Regions from separate parts of the Blastomonas sp. RAC04 genome, predicted to be linked through region 3. Evidence: predicted binding sites of a transcription regulator. Region 3 holds the regulator's gene; each other region holds the start of a gene.
The links. Region 3 encodes LexA, which represses DNA repair genes until DNA is damaged. Its sites were predicted from a motif close to GTTCCNCNCTTGTTCT; they were not measured.
Positions count from the first base shown of each region.

Region 1: a site for LexA is predicted at 1,920-1,935, ahead of radA (DNA repair protein RadA). Genes of this name have one in related genera too.
Region 2: a site for LexA is predicted at 1,759-1,774, ahead of BSY18_RS21490 (ImuA family protein). Genes of this name have one in related genera too.

Region 1 covers NZ_CP016460.1:1,223,770-1,227,045, reverse strand. The annotation lists gene BSY18_RS06945 (patatin-like protein) at 1-1,818, opposite strand, end outside; gene radA (DNA repair protein RadA) at 1,951-3,276, shown strand, end outside.
Region 2 covers NZ_CP016460.1:3,967,566-3,970,841, forward strand. The annotation lists gene BSY18_RS19365 (Y-family DNA polymerase) at 1-909, opposite strand, end outside; gene BSY18_RS21490 (ImuA family protein) at 863-1,756, opposite strand; gene BSY18_RS19375 (DUF3237 domain-containing protein) at 1,941-2,447, shown strand; gene BSY18_RS19380 (protein arginine N-methyltransferase) at 2,554-3,276, shown strand, end outside.
Region 3 covers NZ_CP016460.1:585,515-588,790, forward strand. The annotation lists gene BSY18_RS03885 (CHAT domain-containing tetratricopeptide repeat protein) at 1-633, opposite strand, end outside; gene lexA (transcriptional repressor LexA) at 804-1,526, opposite strand; gene BSY18_RS03895 (molybdopterin molybdotransferase MoeA) at 1,616-2,818, opposite strand; gene moaC (cyclic pyranopterin monophosphate synthase MoaC) at 2,818-3,276, opposite strand, start outside.

The sequences.
Region 1 (3,276 bases), 640 kb from region 3:
GGCGAGTTCGGAAATCGCCAGCGCCGGGTTGTCGATCGCGGATGCCGCGATATCGGCAAATCCCTGGCCCAGCATGTCGGTCGTTTCGCGCTCGAGATAATGCGACAGGCAGGTGTACAGCGTGTCGTGCATCGCCACCACCGCCTCGGGCGGGGTGCGGCCCGATTGCGCGATATCCTCGCCCAGCCGCCGCGCCAGAAAACGCAAGCGGCGGATGCGGAAACCCAGGTCCTGGGTGCGGAAGAAGATTATCGCCTCCTCGCTCGCACCGCCGCCCTTGCCCGAGAGGTGATCGAGCCCGCTGCGCCGAAGCTCCGCGCCGATCGCCTCGCGCAGCCGCTCGGCATAAAGCGCCTTGGGGCCCTGATAGGCGCGGCGCAGCGTGTCGACGATATCCTCGACGATCGAGGCGAGCTTGAGTTGGCCATAGGAGGCATATGCAAAGCCCGCCATGTGCGCGGCGCGGTCCTGCGCCTTGTTGCGCCAGTTAGTCAGCCGCCGCGGGGTGGGGCTGTCGAGGAACAGGGTATAGCCGAACAGCTTGCTCACCGTGGCCTCCACCTCGGTGCGCAGCGAATCGGTGATCATCCGCATCTGCAGCACGCGGCTGGTGCGTCGCTCTATCCCTTCCAGATTGTCGCGGATCGGCTGTTCGCGCGGGATATCGGATATTGCGCCGAAGATGGTCGAGAAGAAGCCGGGTAGCCTCTGGCCCATCGCATCGCGCTGGTGCGCCTGGTCCATGCCGCGAACGATATCGGGCTTGGGATCGATGTAGACGAAGCGCCGGTCGATCTCGCGGTGCGCGGGGCGGTTCTTCAGCGCGTCGATCGCCTGCGCAAATGGCGCGTTCGCGAGCACCGATCCGTCGATCAGCACCGCGCTCTCACCATGTCCGTCCTCGTGATGCTGCGGGAAGACACGGCGCAGGAAGTTTTCGCGGCCCGGCCACAGCTTCTCGCGCCGCTTCAGCATCCGGTCCATTTCGGCGACGTTGAACGGCGGGAAGGCGCCCGGGAAGCTGGCCGTCGCGCGCGCGGCGAAGACCAGTTCGGCAGGATCCGCCAGCGCGTCGTGGCGCCCGCGCAGATAACGAAAGCCGATCGACAGCCTGTGCTCGGTCTCGACCACCTCTGCAGGGCTGTTCAGTCGCAACCGCTCGAGATGTCCCTTGAAGTCGGTCACGGTGACGAACAGGTCGAGCGGCTGGCCGATCGGGATCAACCTTGGACCTGCCGGGGTCGCCGCCATCGCCTCGAACGCATCATACAGCAACGCCGAAAAGCCGGTGCCGCTGAACGGCGGCGCGAACCAGCGCGCACGCACCAGCCGCGACAGCTTGGTGCGCACCTCGCTTCGCGCCTCGGGTGCAACGCTGCGATCGAGCGCGCCGCCGGGTCTGCGCAACAGCAGCCACACCAGAGGTTGCGCCCAGAACTTGGTGAACCTCGACCAGGGCCGTGCATCGGGATCGAGCAACTGATCGATATCCGCGCATTCGAGCCACAGCCGGGTCAGCGGTTCGAGCGACTGGCCGCTGGTCAAAGCCTGCGCCAGAAACACGCCGTTGATCCCACCCGCGCTCGCCCCGGAGATGATGTCTGGAAGCAGCCTCAGCCGGATCTGCGCATGCGAAGCCATCGTCTCGAACAGATCGCGGTACACCCCCTGGCTGCCGCTGGCGGGGGGCTCGCCGGCATGGAAATTGCGGCTGGCGCGGGTGGCGCGCCAGATTTCCTTGGTGATGCCGTGCATGTACACCGCAAGGCTGATGCCGCCATAGCAGACCAGGGCAATGCGGAGTTCCTTCTGGCGCATAGGCTGGGACAGGGACCTTTCTGGGTGCGATGGCCGCACGCGGATATTCGTGCAAACGCTATCTATGTTACGGTCGATGGCAAGCGCAAAGCGGCAATTGCGTTCCAGTTTTGTTCAAGCTATGCCGCAGCCATGGCAAAGCCCCGCAAAACCTATGTCTGCCAGGCCTGTGGCAGCGTCGCCACCCGCTGGCAGGGCCAGTGCGCCGATTGCGGCGAATGGAACACGCTGGTCGAGCAATCGGCTCCAACCGCCTTTTCGGCACGCCACGATCTGCAGACCGGCGGACACCGCATCGCGCTCTCGCGGCTCGACAGCGCGGTCGCCTTGCCACCGCGCATCCCCACCGGAATTGCCGAGTTTGACCGCGCGCTGGGTGGCGGGCTGGTGGCAGGCTCAGCGGTGCTGATGGGCGGCGACCCGGGTATCGGCAAATCGACTTTGCTGCTGCAGGCGTCTGCCAACATGGCCAAGGCGGGCAATCACATCGTCTATATCAGCGGCGAGGAGGCGGCCGATCAGGTCCGCCTGCGCGCGCTGCGGCTGGGCCTCGCCGATGCGCCGATCGACCTCGCCTCGGCGACATCGGTCCGCGATATCCTGACCACGCTGCGCGCGATGCCGACGCCGGTGATGCTGGTGATCGATTCGATCCAGACGATGCACTCTGACCTCATCGAGGGTGCGCCGGGAACCGTCAGCCAGGTACGCGCATCGGCGCAGGAGCTGATCCGTTTTGCCAAGGACACCGGCTGCGCGGTGATCCTGGTCGGCCACGTCACCAAGGACGGCAGCATCGCGGGCCCGCGCGTGCTTGAGCACATGGTCGATACCGTGATGAGCTTTGAGGGCGAACGCAGCCACCAGTACCGCATCCTGCGCTCGATCAAGAACCGCTTCGGCGCGACCGACGAGATCGGCGTGTTCGCGATGGAGGAGGAGGGGCTGTCCGAGGTCGGCAACCCCTCCAGCCTGTTCCTGAGCGATCGCGATGCGCAGATGCCCGGCACATCGGTGTTCCCCGCGCTGGAAGGCACCCGGCCCGTGCTGGTCGAGATCCAAGCGCTGACCGTGCGGTTGTCGAGCGGTGCGACCCCTCGCCGCGCGGTCGTGGGATGGGATTCGGGCCGCCTCGCCATGGTGCTCGCGGTGCTGGAGGCGCGCTGCGGCCTCAGCTTCTCGACCGCGGAAGTCTATCTCAACATCGCCGGCGGCTATCGATTGTCCGATCCTGCCGCCGATCTCGCCGTGGCCGCTGCGCTGATCTCGGCCCTGTCGGAGCGTCCCATCGGTGCCGGCACGATCGTGTTCGGCGAGCTTTCGCTTTCGGGCGAACTGCGCCCGGTCGCGCATGCTGGCTTGCGTCTGCGCGAGGCGGCCAAGCTGGGCTTCGAAAAGGCGCTGGTGCCAGCCAGCGTGACGGCAAAGGGGGCAGGCGAAAGCAGCGGAATGCGGCTG
Region 2 (3,276 bases), 600 kb from region 3:
CCGCTCATTGAGCAGCCGCATCAGCACTTGCGGGTCGCGCATCGGCAGGCTGCTTTCGGTGGCGAGATCGTAGGTGCGGCCATCGCTGCGGAAGAACCGCGCGATGAACCGCCGCCCGCCCATGCCGCGCTGTTCGAGCTCGACGGCCGCTTCCTCGGCGAGCTCGCCGATCGCCGCCATCGCCGCCTCGGTGCGCGCGATCGGCTCGGCAAAGCGCCGCTCGAAGCGCAGTGCGGGCGCGGCGCGGCGCGGGGTGATGCGGCTGTCGGCGCTGCCCAGCAGCCGGTCGAGGCTGTCGACCAGATCGGCGCCGAAACGCGCGGCGAGCGGTGCGCTCGGCCGCATCGCCAGATCGCCGATGGTCTTGAGCCCTGCGCGGATCAGCGCGGTCTGCGTCTCTTCCTCGATCCGCAAAGCGGCAACCGGCAGCCGGCGTAAGGTCGCATCCTCGCTCTCGAACGTCGTGCCTGCAGGCGCGAACCGGGCGAGCGCCTGCGCCGCCTCGGGGGTGTCGCCGCACGCCAGCCGCACGTCATCGCTCCACCGCGCTAGAAACCGCGCGACATCGGCGAGCAATGGCGCCTCGCCGCCGAACAGATGCGCGCAGCCGGTGATGTCGAGCGCCAGCGCGTCGGGCGCATCGATCGCCACCAAAGGCGTGAAGCGGTCGCAGTGATCGGCCAGCCGCTCGAGCCAGGCGAGATCGGCCGCCGGGTCATGATCGGTCACGCTGAGCAGCGGCACCTGCGCGCGCGCATCGGCGAGCGCCATTCCCGCGCTCAGCCCGAGCGAAGCTGCCTGCGGGCAGGTCGCCGCAATCCGCATCGCGCCGCGCACCTTCTCGACCAGCACCAAAGGGGTCTCATCCCGCCCGGCGCAGTTCTGCTCTCCTGTTGTCTTTTGGCGCATCAACCGGTCGACCGGCAGAAAAGGGAAGAACAGCGCCAGATGGCGCCGCTGCGATGGCTGCGAATCCTCCGGCATCGGGGCCGAAATCGGCGACCCCATCGGCGTCTGCAAAACAGGCTTGTTCACGGTTCCACTCCACGCGCCAGTCGCCGCCGGATGGGCGGCCGCGCTGGCGCAACAATTCCACTCTCCAGGCAGGATAGCCCGGCGCATTGGCCTCCATCGGCAGCGATGGCGCGGCGGCTACCTGCCAGCGGGTCTGCGCGGCGCTGGGCGAGGGCACTGCGGCGATCCGCAAGCCGATCACGGTCACCCCTGATGCTTCCGCCGCCAGCGCCAGCCGCCGGCTCGCGGTCAGGTCGAGCAGCCGCGGCTCGCGCCACAGTTCGACCACCGCAACGCCGACCTCGGGGCAGCGCACCACATCGGCCGCCGCGCGCAGCACCGCGAGCGGATCTGGCAGCACGCCGATGATCACCCGCGCCGGATCGAGCCCGATCTCGACCAGCCCCGGCGCGTGCAGCCTGCCGCCCTGCCTTTCGGCCTGCGCCTCGCGCAGCCACACCAGAGTGCCGCCCGATTCTGTCCCCAGGCCCACCCCCAGGCCGCCCCCCAAGCCTACCCCCAGTCTCATCGCCAGCCCCGCGACAAAACCCGCCGCGCAGCCCGCATCGTCGGCCTGCGCCGCGAACACCTCATGCACCCGCCCGCGCGCCAACCCGCCGCCCAGCGCGCCGTCGATACCCGAATGGCCGGTCCCCGCCACCGCCGCCGTCTCGACGGCACGTGCGCGTTCGATCCCGGCAATCCGGGTTTTGAGAGACTCGAGAGATTCGGATCGGGGCATGTGTTCACCTTATGTTCCATATATCCTCTTGCCCCGGAACAGAGTCAAGGAACACCGTGAGGGCCAGAAAACCCGAAAAGGGAATCCGCGCCGGTGGCCTTCGTAAAAGTGCCCATGACGACCGAAGTCGATGCCGTCAAATTAGCGGTTGCGTCGGCTTGCGAGGTCGGCATATATTCATTGAATGATCAACGAAAATCCTGATGCCCCGCCGATGGCCGCTGGGCCATCCGCCCCGCCGCCAACGCTCGAATATGTCTTTTCGCTGCGCGGAATGATCGATTCGCCGCAGGAACAGGGGGAGATCGACGGCAAGCGCAAACGCTTCATTCCCGTCAACAGTGGCATCGTCTACGGTCCCCGCCTCACCGGAAAGGGGCTTGGCGGTGGAGGCGACTGGCAGGCGATCGGCTCCGACGGGCGCACGGATGTGTGGGCGCGCTATCAGATCCAGGCCAGCGACGGCACGGTGATCGGCGTCGTCAACAGCGGCGTCCGCACCGCCACGCCTGAAGTGACCAGGAAGCTGACCGAGGGCGAAGATGTCGATCCTTCGCTGTATTATTTCCGTACCACCCCGCGTTTCGAGGTGGTTGCGGGCCCCCATGACTGGCTGAACCGTCACGTCTTCATCGCGCGCGGAATCCGCAAACCCGACCATGTGGTCATTGATTTCTACATGGTGCTTTAAGGGCCAGACCGACCCTCGCACCCCTGCGGCCTGCCCGGTTACGCTTTGTTAACCCTGCTCGTTAATAGTCCGGCAAATTGTCTTAACGCCGCTTTACGGGGGGATTATGCCGGATACCGCACACGAGATCGTCAGCGCTCGGACCCTGTTGCACGAGGCAATGCAGCTCCAGGAGGCGGGCAATCTCGCGGCGGCCGAACCGCGCTATCGGATGGTGGTGGAGCAGGGCTATCGCACGATCGAGGTGCTTCCGATTCTCGCCGGAATTCTGGGCCATCGCGGCGCGACCGACGAGGCGCTCGAGGCATGGGACATGCTGCTCGCGCTCGATCCCGATCATGCAGTCGCGCTGCATGAAAAGGGGCTGATCTACAGCCGTACCGGGCGTCCGAACGAGGCGATCACCGCGCTGCAGGCGAGCTGCAAGGCCGACCCCGCCAACCCCGTCGCCGCCAACAACCTTGCGGTCATGCTCTCCGATGCAGGCCGCAAGGGAGAAGCTCTCGACCAGTTCCGCCGCGCGCTCGCGCTGCAGCCGGGCAACATCCATATCGAACACCAGATCCGCCGCCTCAGCGCCGATCTTGTCCCCTTCTGGCATATCCCGATGCTCAACGACGTGCGCCGCAACGATGCGTTCGAGGCCGCGATCCGCGCCGCGATCGCTCAGGCCGGGCCGGAGGCTCGCGTGCTCGATATCGGCACCGGCAGCGGCCTGCTCTCGATGATGGCCGCGCGCGCAGGGGCGCAATCGGTCACCGCGTGCGAGGTGGTGCCGGTGATCGCCGACATGGCGCGCCAGATCATCGCCGACAACGGCTATTCGGAC
Region 3 (3,276 bases):
GCGCCCGGCGGAATAGAAATAGACGACCCGGTTGGCGCTCCAGATGGCGACGTCCTGAGGGACGGGATCCAGCGCGAGGCCAATGCGGATCGCCTCGGCGTTGCGCGCGAGCGCGTCATCGAGACGGCCATGTTCGAGATACGACGCTGCCAGGTTCGACAGCGTTACGGCATGGTCGCGAATGCCCTGGCTTGACGGATCGCTGGCATATTCGGCGGCGAGCTGTTCGTTGATCGCCAGCGCACCGGCATGATCGCCCTTGAAGTTGAGGATATAGGCGCGCAGGCTGAGCGCATTGCGCCAGTCCGCCTTGTATCCCTGCGCGCCCGCAAGCACGGGGATGATCCTGTCGACCTCGGCTTTGGCCGGATCCATCTCGCCCGAAGCAGCCAGCGCCTGGGCGACGTACAGCGCGCGTGCGGCGATCTCGGGATGGCCGGCAGGATAGAGCCGCCGTGCCTCGGCGAGGGTCTGGTCGGCGATCTTGCGATAACCCTCGACATCGCTGTTGGCATCGGCGGCCTCGAACTGCGTGATCAGGGCGTCCAGCCTCGTGCGATCGGGTGCGGCATGGGCTGGTGCCCCCAGAAACAGACCGATACCGCTCGCCAGTGCCACTGCAGCTTTGATCATAGGGGCCCCCCGGTTCTCGATCGCAGACCTGGGCAGCTTGGACAGCCGTATTCCAAATGAAAAGCGATTTCTTGCGCCTGGGACTGTAGCGAAAACGGGACAGCCCGGTGCTGTCCCGGTCAACCTCCAGGGTGACGCGGGTGCCGTGCAGTGCTCGTCAGCGAGGCTGGTCAGTGATAGCGGCGCAGCAGGCCTGCAAGCTTGCCCTGCACCTGCACTTCGTGCGGCGCATAATATTGCGGATCATAGGAGGCATTGGCCGGATCGAGCCGGATGCGGCCGTTTTCGCGGCGCAGATATTTGAGCGTTGCTTCTTCGCCGCGGACCAGCGCCACCACGATCTCGCCATCGCGCGCCGATTCCGTGCGCAGGATCAGCGCGAAATCGCCATCGAGAATCCCTGCCTCGATCATCGAATCGCCCGACACCTCGAGCGCATAATGCTCGCCGCTGCCCAGCAGCGCGGCGGGCACGGGAAGGATTTCGGTGCCCTCGAATGCTTCGATCGGTGCGCCCGCAGCGATCCGGCCATGCAGAGGAATTTCCAGCACATTGTTGTTGGCAGCGACCGGCGGCTGCGCCTTGCGGACTGCGTCCATGCTGACGATGTTGCTCTTGGCCGCATCGGTCTTGGCAGCGGCGGCCGCGGCCAGTTCCTTGGCGCGCGGCTTGACGCTCGCTTCGGGCAGCTTGAGGATTTCGAGCGCGCGCGCACGGTTGGGCAGACGGCGGATGAAACCGCGTTCCTCCAGCGCACTGACCAGCCGGTGGACACCCGACTTCGACTTGAGATCCAGCGCTTCCTTCATCTCCTCGAACGAGGGGGAAATGCCGTCTTCCTCCAGCCGTACCTGGATGAAGCGGATCAGATCGTGTTGTTTGCGGGTCAGCATGCTGAATGTTCCTTTCTGCGCCGGTGGATCGGCGGTCGAACGAATACGGAACAATTACGAAACAAAGCCGGTCAGGTCAAGACCTTGTGTTACGCCCCGGAGCGAAGCGCAATATAGTCGAGCAGGTCGCCGGGCGCGGCTTCAGGCTGGTGCACGGCGCGAACGACCAGCGCATCGGCGGCATGCAAGGAGGACAGCGCGCCGCTGTCCTGGCTCGATACCGGGAACAGCCGCCCGCCATCGATCTGCGCGCGCATGAAGTCCTGGCGGGTGCCATTTGCGGGGAAGGTGGTGCCGGCCCTGGCTTGCGAGATATCAGGCAGAACGTACTGATATCCGGCGAAGGTCCTGACCAGCGGAAGCAGCAGCAGCAGCGCGGTGACATAGCACGACACCGGATTGCCCGGCAGGCCCAGCACGATGGCATCGCCCATCCTCCCGACCATCACCGGCTTGCCCGGGCGCATCGCGATCCGCCAGAAATCGAGCGTTCCGCCGCTCTGGAGCAGTGCGGGCTGGATGAGGTCGTGGTCGCCTACCGAGGCGCCGCCGGTGGTGACGATGATATCGGCGTCGCGGTGGTCGGCGAGCGCCGCTGCGATGATATCGAGCCGGTCGGGCAGCAGCGGCGGCATGGTGATGTCCACCGGAAGCCCCTGCAGCATGGCCGAGAGCATGATGCCGTTGCTGGCCGGGATGTGCGCGGGGCTGGGCAGCGGAGTGCCGGGCGCGACCAGCTCGTCGCCGGTGCTCAGGATCGTCACACGCACCGGCGCGTGAACGCTGAGCGTGCCGTGCCCAGCCATCGCAGCCAGCGCGATCAGCCGAGCGTCTACCCGCGTGCCCGCCGCAGCGAGCAGCGCACCTTCGGCAAAATCATGCCCCGCGCGGCGAATGTGTGCACCGGGTCGCGCGGGTCCGTCGCCGGTCAGGGTCAGCGTGGCGCCATCGATGCCAGTGTCTTCCTGCACCACCACCGCATCGGCATCGGCAGGGACGATCGCGCCGGTGGAGATGCGTATCGCTTCGCCTGCGCCCATCGCGCCATCGAAAGGCCGCCCGGCGGCGCTTTCGCCGATGACCGTCCATGGGCCGGGCAGGTCGACGGCGCGCACGGCATAGCCATCCATCGCGGACAGGTCGGCTGCCGGCTGGCTGCGCCAGGCAACCAGTGGTTCGGCGAGGATATGGCCGTTCGCCTCGAGCAATCCGACCGAGTTGGCAGGCTTTGTGGTGGCGAGCGCGAGCAGCCGCTTCTGTGCCTCGGCCAGCGCGATCAGGCCGCCCGCCATCAGGGCGCGATCCAGTCGCCCGATTTGCCGCCGCTCTTGGCGAGCAGACGGACGGGGCCGATAACCATGCCCTTGTCCAGCGCCTTGGCCATGTCGTAGATGGTGAGCAGCGCGATGCTGCCGGCAGTCAACGCCTCCATCTCCACCCCGGTCTTGCCCGAAGTGCGCACGCGGGTTTCCACGCGGACGCCGGCGCCCGTATATTCGAACTCTACCGACACGCTGCTGATCGGCAGCGGGTGGCACAGCGGAATCAGGCTGCTGGTCTGCTTGGCCGCCATGATGCCAGCGATGCGCGCGGTGCCCAGCACGTCGCCCTTCTTGATGTCGCCCGCGCGGATCGCGGCGATCACCTCGGGCGCCATGCTGATCATGCCTTCGGCCACCGCCTCGCGCACGGAGTCGGCCTTGGCGGAGACGTCCACCATGTGCGCCGCTCCGCTGGCGTCGAGATGGGT